One region of the Streptomyces sp. NPDC019531 genome, then DNA from elsewhere that is predicted to be linked to it. Evidence: riboswitches for the same ligand, from Rfam matches in the RefSeq annotation. Region 1 holds a riboswitch; each other region holds the start of a gene.
The links. A riboswitch is a leader RNA that binds a small molecule or an ion and turns the genes downstream of it on or off. The one in region 1 is predicted to bind cobalamin.
Positions count from the first base shown of each region.

Region 2: it holds a riboswitch for cobalamin, as region 1 does, so the genes downstream of both, ACI2L1_RS04830 (HoxN/HupN/NixA family nickel/cobalt transporter) here and ACI2L1_RS19215 (CbtB-domain containing protein) in region 1, are expected to answer to the same signal.
Region 3: it holds a riboswitch for cobalamin, as region 1 does, so the genes downstream of both, ACI2L1_RS23855 (cobalamin biosynthesis protein) here and ACI2L1_RS19215 (CbtB-domain containing protein) in region 1, are expected to answer to the same signal.

Region 1 covers NZ_JBJDQL010000014.1:166,848-170,237, reverse strand. Annotated here, with positions in the region: gene ACI2L1_RS19225 (histidine phosphatase family protein) at 1-561, shown strand, start outside; gene ACI2L1_RS19220 (CbtA family protein) at 752-1,510, opposite strand; gene ACI2L1_RS19215 (CbtB-domain containing protein) at 1,532-1,753, opposite strand; cobalamin riboswitch at 1,791-1,935, opposite strand; gene urtE (urea ABC transporter ATP-binding subunit UrtE) at 2,016-2,708, opposite strand; gene urtD (urea ABC transporter ATP-binding protein UrtD) at 2,714-3,390, opposite strand, start outside.
Region 2 covers NZ_JBJDQL010000003.1:114,323-117,712, forward strand. Annotated here, with positions in the region: gene ACI2L1_RS04815 (DUF397 domain-containing protein) at 1-24, shown strand, start outside; partial or broken gene ACI2L1_RS04820 (hypothetical protein) at 36-548, opposite strand; gene ACI2L1_RS04825 (ArsR/SmtB family transcription factor) at 600-947, opposite strand; cobalamin riboswitch at 1,028-1,236, shown strand; gene ACI2L1_RS04830 (HoxN/HupN/NixA family nickel/cobalt transporter) at 1,266-2,375, shown strand; gene ACI2L1_RS04835 (ATP-binding protein) at 2,534-3,390, opposite strand, start outside.
Region 3 covers NZ_JBJDQL010000021.1:78,036-81,425, forward strand. Annotated here, with positions in the region: gene ACI2L1_RS23850 (cobyric acid synthase) at 1-958, opposite strand, end outside; gene ACI2L1_RS23855 (cobalamin biosynthesis protein) at 955-1,896, opposite strand; cobalamin riboswitch at 1,997-2,129, opposite strand; gene ACI2L1_RS23860 (hypothetical protein) at 2,287-2,508, opposite strand; gene ACI2L1_RS23865 (anion permease) at 2,536-3,390, opposite strand, start outside.

The DNA of each region.
Region 1 (3,390 bases):
TCGCCCGCGATGAGCCTGTCGCTGCGCGAGGCCCGCTTCGACGACGGAGGCTCCATCGACGTCGACGGGGAGGCCCGTGCCCATGCCGCGGCCGGTTCCCTGCGTCCGGCCACGTGTGTGGTCGTCTCTCCGAGTGTGCGCTGCCGGGAGACGGCGACCGCGCTCGGCCTCGACGGAGCGGAGGCCGAGGAGTTGGCCGGGCTGGACGTGGGGCGCTGGCGGGGCCGGAGCCTCGACGAGGTCAACGGCGGTGAGCCGGAGGCGGTGGCCCAGTGGCTCACGGACCCCTCGTCCGCGCCCCACGGCGGAGAGTCCGTGCGGGACCTGTGCGCCCGCGTGGCTCGCTGGCTGGAGACGTCACTGGACACGGACGGCCGTACGCTCGCCGTGGTCGAGCCGGAGATCGTGCGGGCCGCGGTGGTCCACGTGTTGGCGGCTCCCCATGCGGCGTTCTGGCGGCTCGACGTGCCGCCGCTGACGGCCACTTCGGTCAGCGGCCGGAGCGGCCGGTGGAACATGCGGCTCGGGCACCCGCTGGACGCGGCCGAACCCGACGCCTGAGGATCATGATGCCGAGTCGCAGGGGCTCCAGGAGCTGCTCGGTCCGCTCAGCTGCTGCCCGAGCACCCGCACGCGGGCGCTCCGGTCACTCTGCTCTCCCCCTCCTCACCGCACTCGGCGTCGTCGCTGCCCGGAGCACGCGAGAGGGCCCGCGGATGGTTCCGCGGGCCCTCTCGTCGTATCGGTCATGTCACTGGCGGGCGGCCACCGCCGTGCCCGCGGAAACCGTCGCCGGCTTCGGGTGCAGCAGCCGCTCGGCCAACTCGCCGAAGGCCAGGCCGAATCCGCCCCACAGCACAGCCTGGATGGCCAGCGCGGAGAGCCGGAACCGCCACAGCAGAGTGGCCGGGAAGTCCGCCGGGACCTCGTTGACGACCGGCAGGAACTGGTACGCCAGACCGATCACCGCGGCGAAGGCGGCGACCGCGACGACCGTCGCCCACCACGTGCCCAGACGGGGCGCGAGCCGCTTGCCGAGGATGGTGGCGGCGACCGCCAGGAGCACGCTGAGCACCATCATCAGGAAGTAGAGGGTGGTGCGCTTGCCGATGGTGTCGGGGTCACCGACCGACGGCGGGCTGGCCGGGTACTTCAGGAACGGCACGACGTAGACGGCGAGCAGCGCGGTGCCCGACAGCAGCAGGGCCGTGGCCCGCGGGGAGAAACGGCCCACGCGGCCCAGCGCGAAGCAGAAGGCGAGGGCGGCGATGCCACCGAAGGCGACCCCGTAGATCAGGACACCGGTGGCAAGGCCGGCGGTGGACTGCAGGGAGCGGGAGACGAGTTCGACCTCGTGCTCGTGGGCGGGAGCGTGCGCCTCCTCGAAGCCGATGGCGCTGTCGACGCTGGGTTCACCGAGGAAATAGGCCGCGATCAGGGCCAGCACGCCCGCGCCGAGGCCGGCGAGCATGCCACGGACGAGCAGGTTTCTCACCGTTGCGGAGTTCATGAGTGTGCGGCGTCCCTCGGGTCAGTGGCAGGGGAAGCCGAGAAGGTGGCGGGCGTCGTGCACCCACTCGTGCACGTCCGCGCCGTTGACCACGGAGGTGGCACCCTGCTCGGCGCCGACGAAGTACAGCAGGACCAGCATCAGGACGCCGAAGAAGACCGCCCAGGGGGCAATGTCCTTCAGCGGCAGCTTGGCGGGTACGACGGGGGTGGTGGCGGTCGGCTGAGCGACATGCTGCGCCATGGCAGGTGCCTCCTCTGGGAGTTCGCGTCCCAACTCGGTGGTGCACAGGACGACGGCCACGGGTCTGACTCGCCACCGTCCCTCGCGGGGCGGTGGCACACAGTGGCGCGACCGTGCCGGATTCCCACCGGCTTCCGTCTCGCCGTCGTCGATATCGGACAGACCGTACCGCGTGTCGCGTGCATGGCCAAGACCGCGTCCACCTGGCGCGACCTTCCTCTCCGCTCCAGGAGGACGCCCTCGTGACGTCCGGGTCGAGGTCTCACACGCTGAGCGCGGCTCGTACCGTCTGCTCCGCGCCCGTTCCTCCTTCGCCGGACGAGGTCACTCGGCCCGCTTCGAGTACGTAGTAGCGCTGGGCGGCGCGCATGGCGAATCCGACGTGCTGCTCGACGAGGAGGACGGAGAGTCCGCCGCGTCGGGCGAGGGCGAGGATCGTTTCCTCGATCTCGGCTACGACGGAGGGCTGGATGCCCTCGGTCGGCTCGTCGAGCAGCAGGAGCCGAGGGCGGGTCACCAGGGCCCGGGCGATGGCCAGTTGCTGGCGCTGGCCGCCGGAGAGCAACCCGGCGCGGCGGCCGGAGAGTTCACGCAGAACGGGAAAGAGGTCCAGCGCCTCGGCGATCGCCTCCTTGCCGTCCGCGCGTCCGTCCGCCACGAGTTGGAGGTTCTCGGCGGTGGTCAGGTGCGGGAAGGACTGCTGGCCCTGCGGAACGTACCCCATGCCTCGGGCCACGCGCTGGTGCGGGGCGAGACGGGTGATGTCCTCGCCGTCCAGCAGGACGGTGCCGCTCCTCGGCTTGATCAGGCCCATGACCGCGCGCAGAAGCGTGCTCTTGCCGGCGCCGTTGTGACCGAGGACGGCCGCGACGCCGTCCTCGGGGACCGCGACGGTCACGTCGTGCAGCACGGTGGTGCGGTCGTAGCCCGCACGGACGTTGCTCAACTCCAGCATGGGGATCACGCCTCCTCGGCGACACGTACGGGGGCGGGATCGGGTTCGGAGGCGCGGCCCAGGTAGACCTCCTGGACCTTCGGGTCGGCCTGGACCTCGGCGACCGTGCCCTCGCTGAGGACCTTGCCGGCGTGCAGGACGCTCACGCTGCGGGCGAAGGAGCGCATGAAGTCCATGTCGTGTTCGATGACGACGACCGTGTGGTCCTCGCTCACCCGCTGGAGCAGTTCGCCGGTGGCCTCGCGTTCGTCGTGGCTCATGCCGGCGACGGGTTCGTCGAGCAGCAGCAGCTTCACGTCCTGGACGAGCAGCATGCCGATTTCCAGCCACTGCTTCTGGCCGTGCGCGAGGACTCCCGCCGGGCGGTCGCGCAGATCCGTCAGGCCGGTGGTCTCCAGCGCCCTCGTCACCGGCTCGGGAATGCCCTTGCGGCGGCGGAGCATCGTCATCACTCCCCTCCCCGCGCCCGCCGCGATGTCGAGGTTCTGCAGAACCGTCAGTTGCTCGAAGACGGTGGCGGTCTGGAACGTCCGGCCGATGCCGAGGCGGGCGATCCGGTGCACGGGCCTGCCATGGAGCTCCTGGTCACCGAAGCGGACCGAACCCGTGGACCTCACCAGCCCGGTGACCGCGTCGACCAGCGTGGTCTTGCCGGCTCCGTTCGGACCGATGAGGAAGCGCA
Region 2 (3,390 bases), on a different contig from region 1:
TCCCTGCACAGCGGACGACCCTGATCAGCAACACCTCACATCCGGGATCTCAGCACGTCGACCTCACACCCCGGTGCGAAGGGGTCGAAGCCGTGCTCGGTCAGTCAGCGGACTATCAGCAGGCTTCGCAACGACCACCACGCACGGATCACATCGAGGTCGACGTCGGTCCCGTAGCCGGTGATGACGCGTCGAGGTGCTCTTCGGCGGGCAGGACGCCGTTCGTCACGAGTGACTCGCACTCGGCGTCGAGTTCCGCCGTCGGCGCGACGATGCTCCGGCCGGCCCGGCAGGGGCGGCGGCGGCGCTTCGTGCAGCTTCCGGATGGCGGCACCCGCCGCCGGTGACGCGGTCGACTGCTCGCCGAGCCGGCCGAGCACCACCCCCGGCTTGCACCACAGGGCCTCCGGCGTCGGGACCGGCGCGAGGGACATCGCCTCGACCTCGACGTCCATGCGCGCCTGGTCGGCGTCCACCTTCAAGAACACGTCACCGACGCGCAGAGTCGCGCGCTCGGAATGGGCGACGACGACTTCGACCTGATCCATGGGCGACCGGTATCCCGGCGGCCCCGTGCACGACACCCACCTCTGACCAGGTCAGGACACCTGCTTCAGCAACCCCCGCACCGCCTCGTCCACCACCGAATACCGCACCACCCGCCCCTCCTTCTCCCCCGCCACCACCCCCGCCGCCCGCAGCAGCCGCAGCGCCTGCGATACGGCGGGGTCGTTCATCCCCGTCGCGATCGCGAGGTCGGAGACCGCCAGGGGGCCGGTTCGGTGCAGGGCGAGGAGCAGGGAGAGGCGGTTGGGGTCGGCCAGGAGGGCGAAGCGGTCCGACCAGGCGCGGACATGGCCGGGGTCGCCGATCGCCGCGATGGCGTCGCACACCCGGTGTCCGTCGATGGTGCGGCGGTCCGCTCGGTCGGACGGGACGAGATGCATGGCCCTCATCCTCCCAGGCCCTGTATGTGATCTTCCATACCTGCGCAGGTATGCAGCTATGCAGGAGACGATCCGCCCGCCTACGGTGGTCGGGCCGTGGTGCTCGGGAAGCCGGTGACGACCCCTCAGGGGGTTCAGGCCGGCGCGGCCCTCGCCACTGTGATCGGGGAGTTCTCCGCCCACGTCCCTCGCGGGACAGCCACTGGCCGTCAGTATCCGGCCGGGAAGGCGGGCAGGGAGAACGCACGACCCGTAAGCCAGGAGACCGGCCACGGCAGCTCACGAGTTCATCCAACGAGGTGCTGGAGTGACCACCGTATGACTGATCCTGGCCTGCCCAAGGCAGCCGAGACCGCCGCATCCTTCCGCTGGCGGCGCGAGGACACCGTCAAGACAGCCGGTCTGATGGCCGCCATAGCCGCCCTGCACGTCCTCGCCTTCGGCATCCTCTTCCTGCTCGTCGTTCCGGAGCACTACGAAGTCGGGGACAAGGCCTTCGGTATCGGACTCGGCATCACCGCCTACACCCTCGGTATGCGGCACGCCTTCGACGCCGACCACATCGCCGCGATCGACAACACCACCCGCAAGCTGATGGCGGACGGGAAGCGGCCGGTGTCCGGAGGGTTCTGGTTCGCGCTCGGGCACTCCAGTGTCGTGGTCGTGCTCGCGGCGCTGATCGCCGGTGGCACCCAGCTGGCCGGCAAGGTCATGAACGAGGACTCAAGTACCCATCAGGTACTCGGATTTCTCGGTACGACGGTCTCCGGGTCGTTTCTCTATCTGATCGCCGCCCTCAACCTGGTCGCGCTGCTCGGCATCCTGAAGGTCTTCCGGGCGATGCGGGCGGGGACGTACGACGAGAAGGAGCTGGAGCAGCATCTCGACTCGCGCGGGTTCATGAACCGGATCCTCGGGCGGCTCACCAAGTCCATCACCCGGCCCGGTCAGATGTTTCCGCTGGGCTTTCTCTTCGGGCTCGGCTTCGACACCGCCACCGAGGTCACCCTGATGGTGATGGCCGGGTCGGGCGCGGCGGCCGGGCTGCCCTGGTACGCGATCCTGTGCCTGCCGCTGCTCTTCGCCGCCGGGATGAGCCTGTTCGACACGCTCGACGGCACGTTCATGAACTTCGCCTACCAGTGGGCCTTCTCCAACCCGGTGCGCAAGGTGTTCTACAACCTCGCCATCACCGGGCTGTCCATCGCGGTCGCCTTCTTCATCGGGACGATCGAGCTGGTCGGCGTCCTGCACGACAAGCTCGACCTCACCGACGCCCTCACCACCTGGATCGCCGACATCGACCTCGACAACGTCGGTTACGTCATCGTCGGCCTGTTCGTGGTGGTGTGGGCGGCGGCGATCGCCTACTGGCGGCTCGCGAAGGTGGAGCAGCGGTGGGCGGTACGGCCTGCCGATACCCGCTAGTGCCACGGCAGGCAACGTTTGCCCGTCAAGGAGCGACGTCCCGCCTGAGCCGCGCGAAGCCGGTTCGAGCGTGGCGGAGCACGCTCTCGGTGTGCCGTCCGGAAGTCCTCGTACAGGCTGTACTTGAGCTTTCGGCCGGAGCGGCGAAAGAGCGCTAGCTAGGGCAGAACGGCTGCCGGCATCACCCGACCGTACAGTTCGTCGAGGCCGATCAGCAGGATTCCGCCTTGTTCTGCTTCAGCCCGCAGGGCGTCACTGAAACCCGCAGCGCTGAAGCACGCCAGCCCGCACCGCGTGGTGTCCATCCCCCGCTCGGCAAGGACGTCCCGGGCCCGGGCAAGCCGTTCGAGGTGGTTCAACCCCATGATGGTCCCCCACTTCGCCTCCCCGAGCAGAGCGACCGATGGCTTGGCCCCGCCAGATCCCGGTTCGACCACAGCCACGTCGATCTCGATCTGCCGACGCGTCCTCGGGTCGGTAACCACTCCGCTTCCGACCTCCCCCAGGGACGTGCCGAGCAGAGATCGCCCCGGCCCGAGCACGTACTCCCGGCACACGGCCTCAAAATGCGGCCCCGCCACCTGAGCCGCGAACCGCTCGGCCGACTGGGCCCACACCTCTGCGGCCTGGCCGCTCTCCAACCGCGTCCAGGCGGGACGCATGACGGCTTCGTAGAAGTTGATCAGTGGTTCGGTGATGCGGTACTGCGACTTGCCGGCCCGGAAGATGTCCGCCTCGCGCGCGAGGAGGTGACTGTCCTCAAGGACGTTGAGCGGGTGGGAGATGTCGACGGACTTGCGGCCGATGTAACCGGCGATGCCCCCGCGCGTCGTATTGCCCTGCGCCACCGCTGCGAGAACCGAGTGGTAGAGCGCGGTGTCGCGGATGTCCGCCTCCTCGGCGAGCAGGTAGCGCGCCTCGCGGAAGAGCGGGCTGAACGGCGAGAGGACCGTACGGCAGAGCCAGTCGCCGAAGTCACCGAGATCTGCCGGAACGTCCTCTGCCAGGAACTGAC
Region 3 (3,390 bases), on a different contig from region 1:
GCAGCCACTCCAGGGCCCGGACGGTCCCCCTGGTGCCCGGGACGACGACGAGATCGGCGTCCGCGAGCTCCTCCGCCCGGTCCACGAACCGCACCACGACTCCCGGTTCGGCGGCCAGGGCGTCGACGTCGGTGAAGTTGGACATGAGGGGGATCGCGCAGACGGCGACGCGCAGGACGTCCTCGCCGACCGGGGCGGAGACCTGGGACTCCCGGACCGCCCCCCGCAACGACACCCGCAGCCCGTCCTCCTCGTCGATCCCGAGCCCGTGCCGGAAGGGCAGAACGCCGTACGTCCGCCGCCCGGTGAGCCCGTGGAGCATGTCCAGCCCGGGTTCGAGGAGCGAGACGTCCCCGCGGAACTTGTTCACGAGGAACCCGGCGACGAGCGCCTGGTCCTCGGGGCCGAGCAGCGCCACGGTCCCGAAGAAGGAGGCGAAGACCCCACCGCGGTCGATGTCCCCGACGACCAGCACGGGCAGCCCGGCGTTCCGCGCGAGCCCCATGTTCACGATGTCGGTCCGCCGCAGGTTGATCTCGGCCGGACTGCCCGCCCCCTCACAGATCACCGCGTCATACGTGCCCCGCAACTCGGCGAGACAGTCGAGCACGGTCCCGAGCAGCTTCTGCTGCCGCCCCCCGTGATAGCCACGAGCGCTCAGTTCCCCGACCGGTTTCCCGAGCAGCACGACCTGACTGCTCTGCTCACCACCGGGCTTGAGCAGCACGGGATTCATCAGCGCGGTCGGCTCGACCCGACAGGCCTGCGCCTGCATGGCCTGGGCCCGCCCGATCTCGGCACCCTCGCGCGTGACGAACGAGTTGAGGGACATGTTCTGCGCCTTGAACGGCGCGACCTTCACCCCCTGCCGCACCAGCCACCGGCAGATCCCGGCGGTGACGACGCTCTTGCCGGCATCCGAGGTGGTTCCGGCGACGAGAAGCCCTCCGCCCGTCATGCCCCACGCCCCTTCACGACGGCCCGCGCGACGACACCGACGCCGAGCGCGAGCAATCCGACACACCGCGACAGCCGTGCGGCGCGCTCGATGTCGTACGCGGCGACGGCACGCCCTTGTCCATTGAGCACGGGCCGGTGCTCGACCCGTCCCGCGTACGAAAGAGTCCCTCCGAGTCTGACTCCCAGCGCCCCCGCGAACGAGGCCTCGACCGGCCCGGCGTTGGGACTGGGATGCTTGCCGGCGTCCTCCCGCCAGGCGCGCACGGCACCCCGCGGACGATCACCGGCCAGCACGGCGAGTACGGCGGTCAGCCGCGCCCCCGGCCACCCGGCGAGGTCGTCGAGCCGGGCGGAGGCCCACCCGAACCGCCGGTACCGGGCCGACTTGTGCCCGACCATGGCGTCGAGCGTGTTCACGGCCCGGAACCCGAGCAGCCCCGGCACTCCACCGACGGCCCCCCACACGAGGGCCCCCACTACGGCGTCGGAGGTGTTCTCGGCCACGGACTCCACGACGGCCCGGGCGATCCCGTCGGCGTCGAGGGCCTGCGGATCGCGCCCGCACAGATGCGGCAGCCGCTCCCGGGCCGCCTCGACATCGCCCGCCTCCAGCGCCCGCCCGATGACCCGGGCCTCCCGCACGAGCGAAGTCCCGCCCACGACGGCCCAGGTGGCGGCGGCGGTCAGCGCGACGGAAGCGGTACGGGACGGACGTACGACGTTCTCCGCCACGGCGCCGAGCCCCACCGCGGCGCCCACGCACACGGCGGTGTGCAGCGCGCCCCACCCCCGGTGGTCCCGCCACAGCACCCGCTCCACGGCACCGGCCGCCCGTCCGAACGCGGCGACCGGATGCCCGCGGCGCGGATCGCCGAACAGCAGGTCACCGAGGAGGCCGGCGGCGGCGCCGTACGCGAAGACGCGATCGGCACGCACCGGCTCAGCCGATCGCGGGGTCGTGCGAGCACCGGATGGCGCGGGTCGATCGGCAGGCGAGCATCGCGTTATGTCCTCACTCAGGGTGTCCACGCCCTGGTTCGACGAGACCGGCGGCGAGAGTTCCTGGCTCCCGGGGATTGCTACCCCGGTGACAGTGGCGGGACCGCGCCGGATTCACACCGGCTTCCTCTGCTGCCGCCGTACATGGCCCCGGCAGTCCACCACGCACCCGAACGGCAGTCAACTTGCTGTTGACCTGCGGCGGGAGAGTGTGCAGAACCCCACACCACCGGGCCCGGGAGTGGGCGGACCGGCCGCACACGGACGGCCGGGCGGGCACGGAACCGTAAGTCCCGTGCCCGCCCGGCCGTCGGGCGATCGGTGCCGTCAAGCCACGATCAGAGAGATCCCGTACGCCACCGCCGCCGCGCAGGCCGCGAAGCAGGCGTACGCGCCGGCGACCGCGAGGGTCGCCGAGCCGCCCTGGGCGGTGGCCCGCTCCTGGCGGGAGAGGCCCATGATGCCGAGGGTGAACAGGGCCACCAGGCCCACGGTGACGACGAGGCTGACGCCGAAGACGGAGCCGAGCGCTTCCCAGTCGATCTGCATGGTGAGGCTTCCTTAGTAACCGGGGTTTCAGACGGCGGCCGGCGGGGCGGCCGGTTCCGTGGTGGCGGGAGGGGCCGGGATCGTGGCCGTGAGGTCCTCGGTCACCGTGCCCGCGGGCGGCGGGGTCACGGCGGCGATCGCCGTGGTCACCACACCGGCCGGCTCGTCGGTCGCGTTGACGTTCGACGCGTCCACGACCTCGCGGCGCGAGATCTTCCAGATCGCCGCGCTGGAGGCGACGAGGAAGACCGCCACGACCGCCGTACCCCAGTCGCCGAGATCCGTGACCGACTCGGCCAGCGCGCCCACCAGGGCCGCCGCCGGGAGTGTGAGGCCCCAGGCCACGAACATCCGGGTGGCCGTGGACCAGCGGACGACCCCGCCCCTGCGGCCGAGGCCCGCGCCCATCACCGAACCGGAGACGGAGTGCGTGGTGGAGAGGGAGAAGCCGAGGTGGGACGAGGCCAGGATGACCGTGGCCGCGCTGGTCTGGGCGGCGAAGCCCTGCTGCGGCTGGAGTTCGGTCAGCCCCTTGCCCATGGTGCGGATGATGCGCCAGCCGCCGAGGTAGGTGCCGAGCGCGATGGCGAGGCCCGCCGAGAGGATGACCCAGGTGGGCGGGTCGGAGTCGGGCGCTACGACGCCGCCGGCGACCAGGGCGAGGGTGATGATGCCCATCGTCTTCTGCGCGTCGTTGGTGCCGTGGGCGAGCGAGACCAGGCCGGCCGAGGCGATCTGGCCGGTGCGGTAGCCCTTCGCCGCGGCCTTGCCGTCGGCCTTCTTGCCCAGGGAGTAGGAGAGGCGGGTGGCCAGCATGGCGGCGACGCCCGCGACGATGGGCGCCGCGACCGCCGGGATGAGGACCTTGGTGACGAGCGCGTC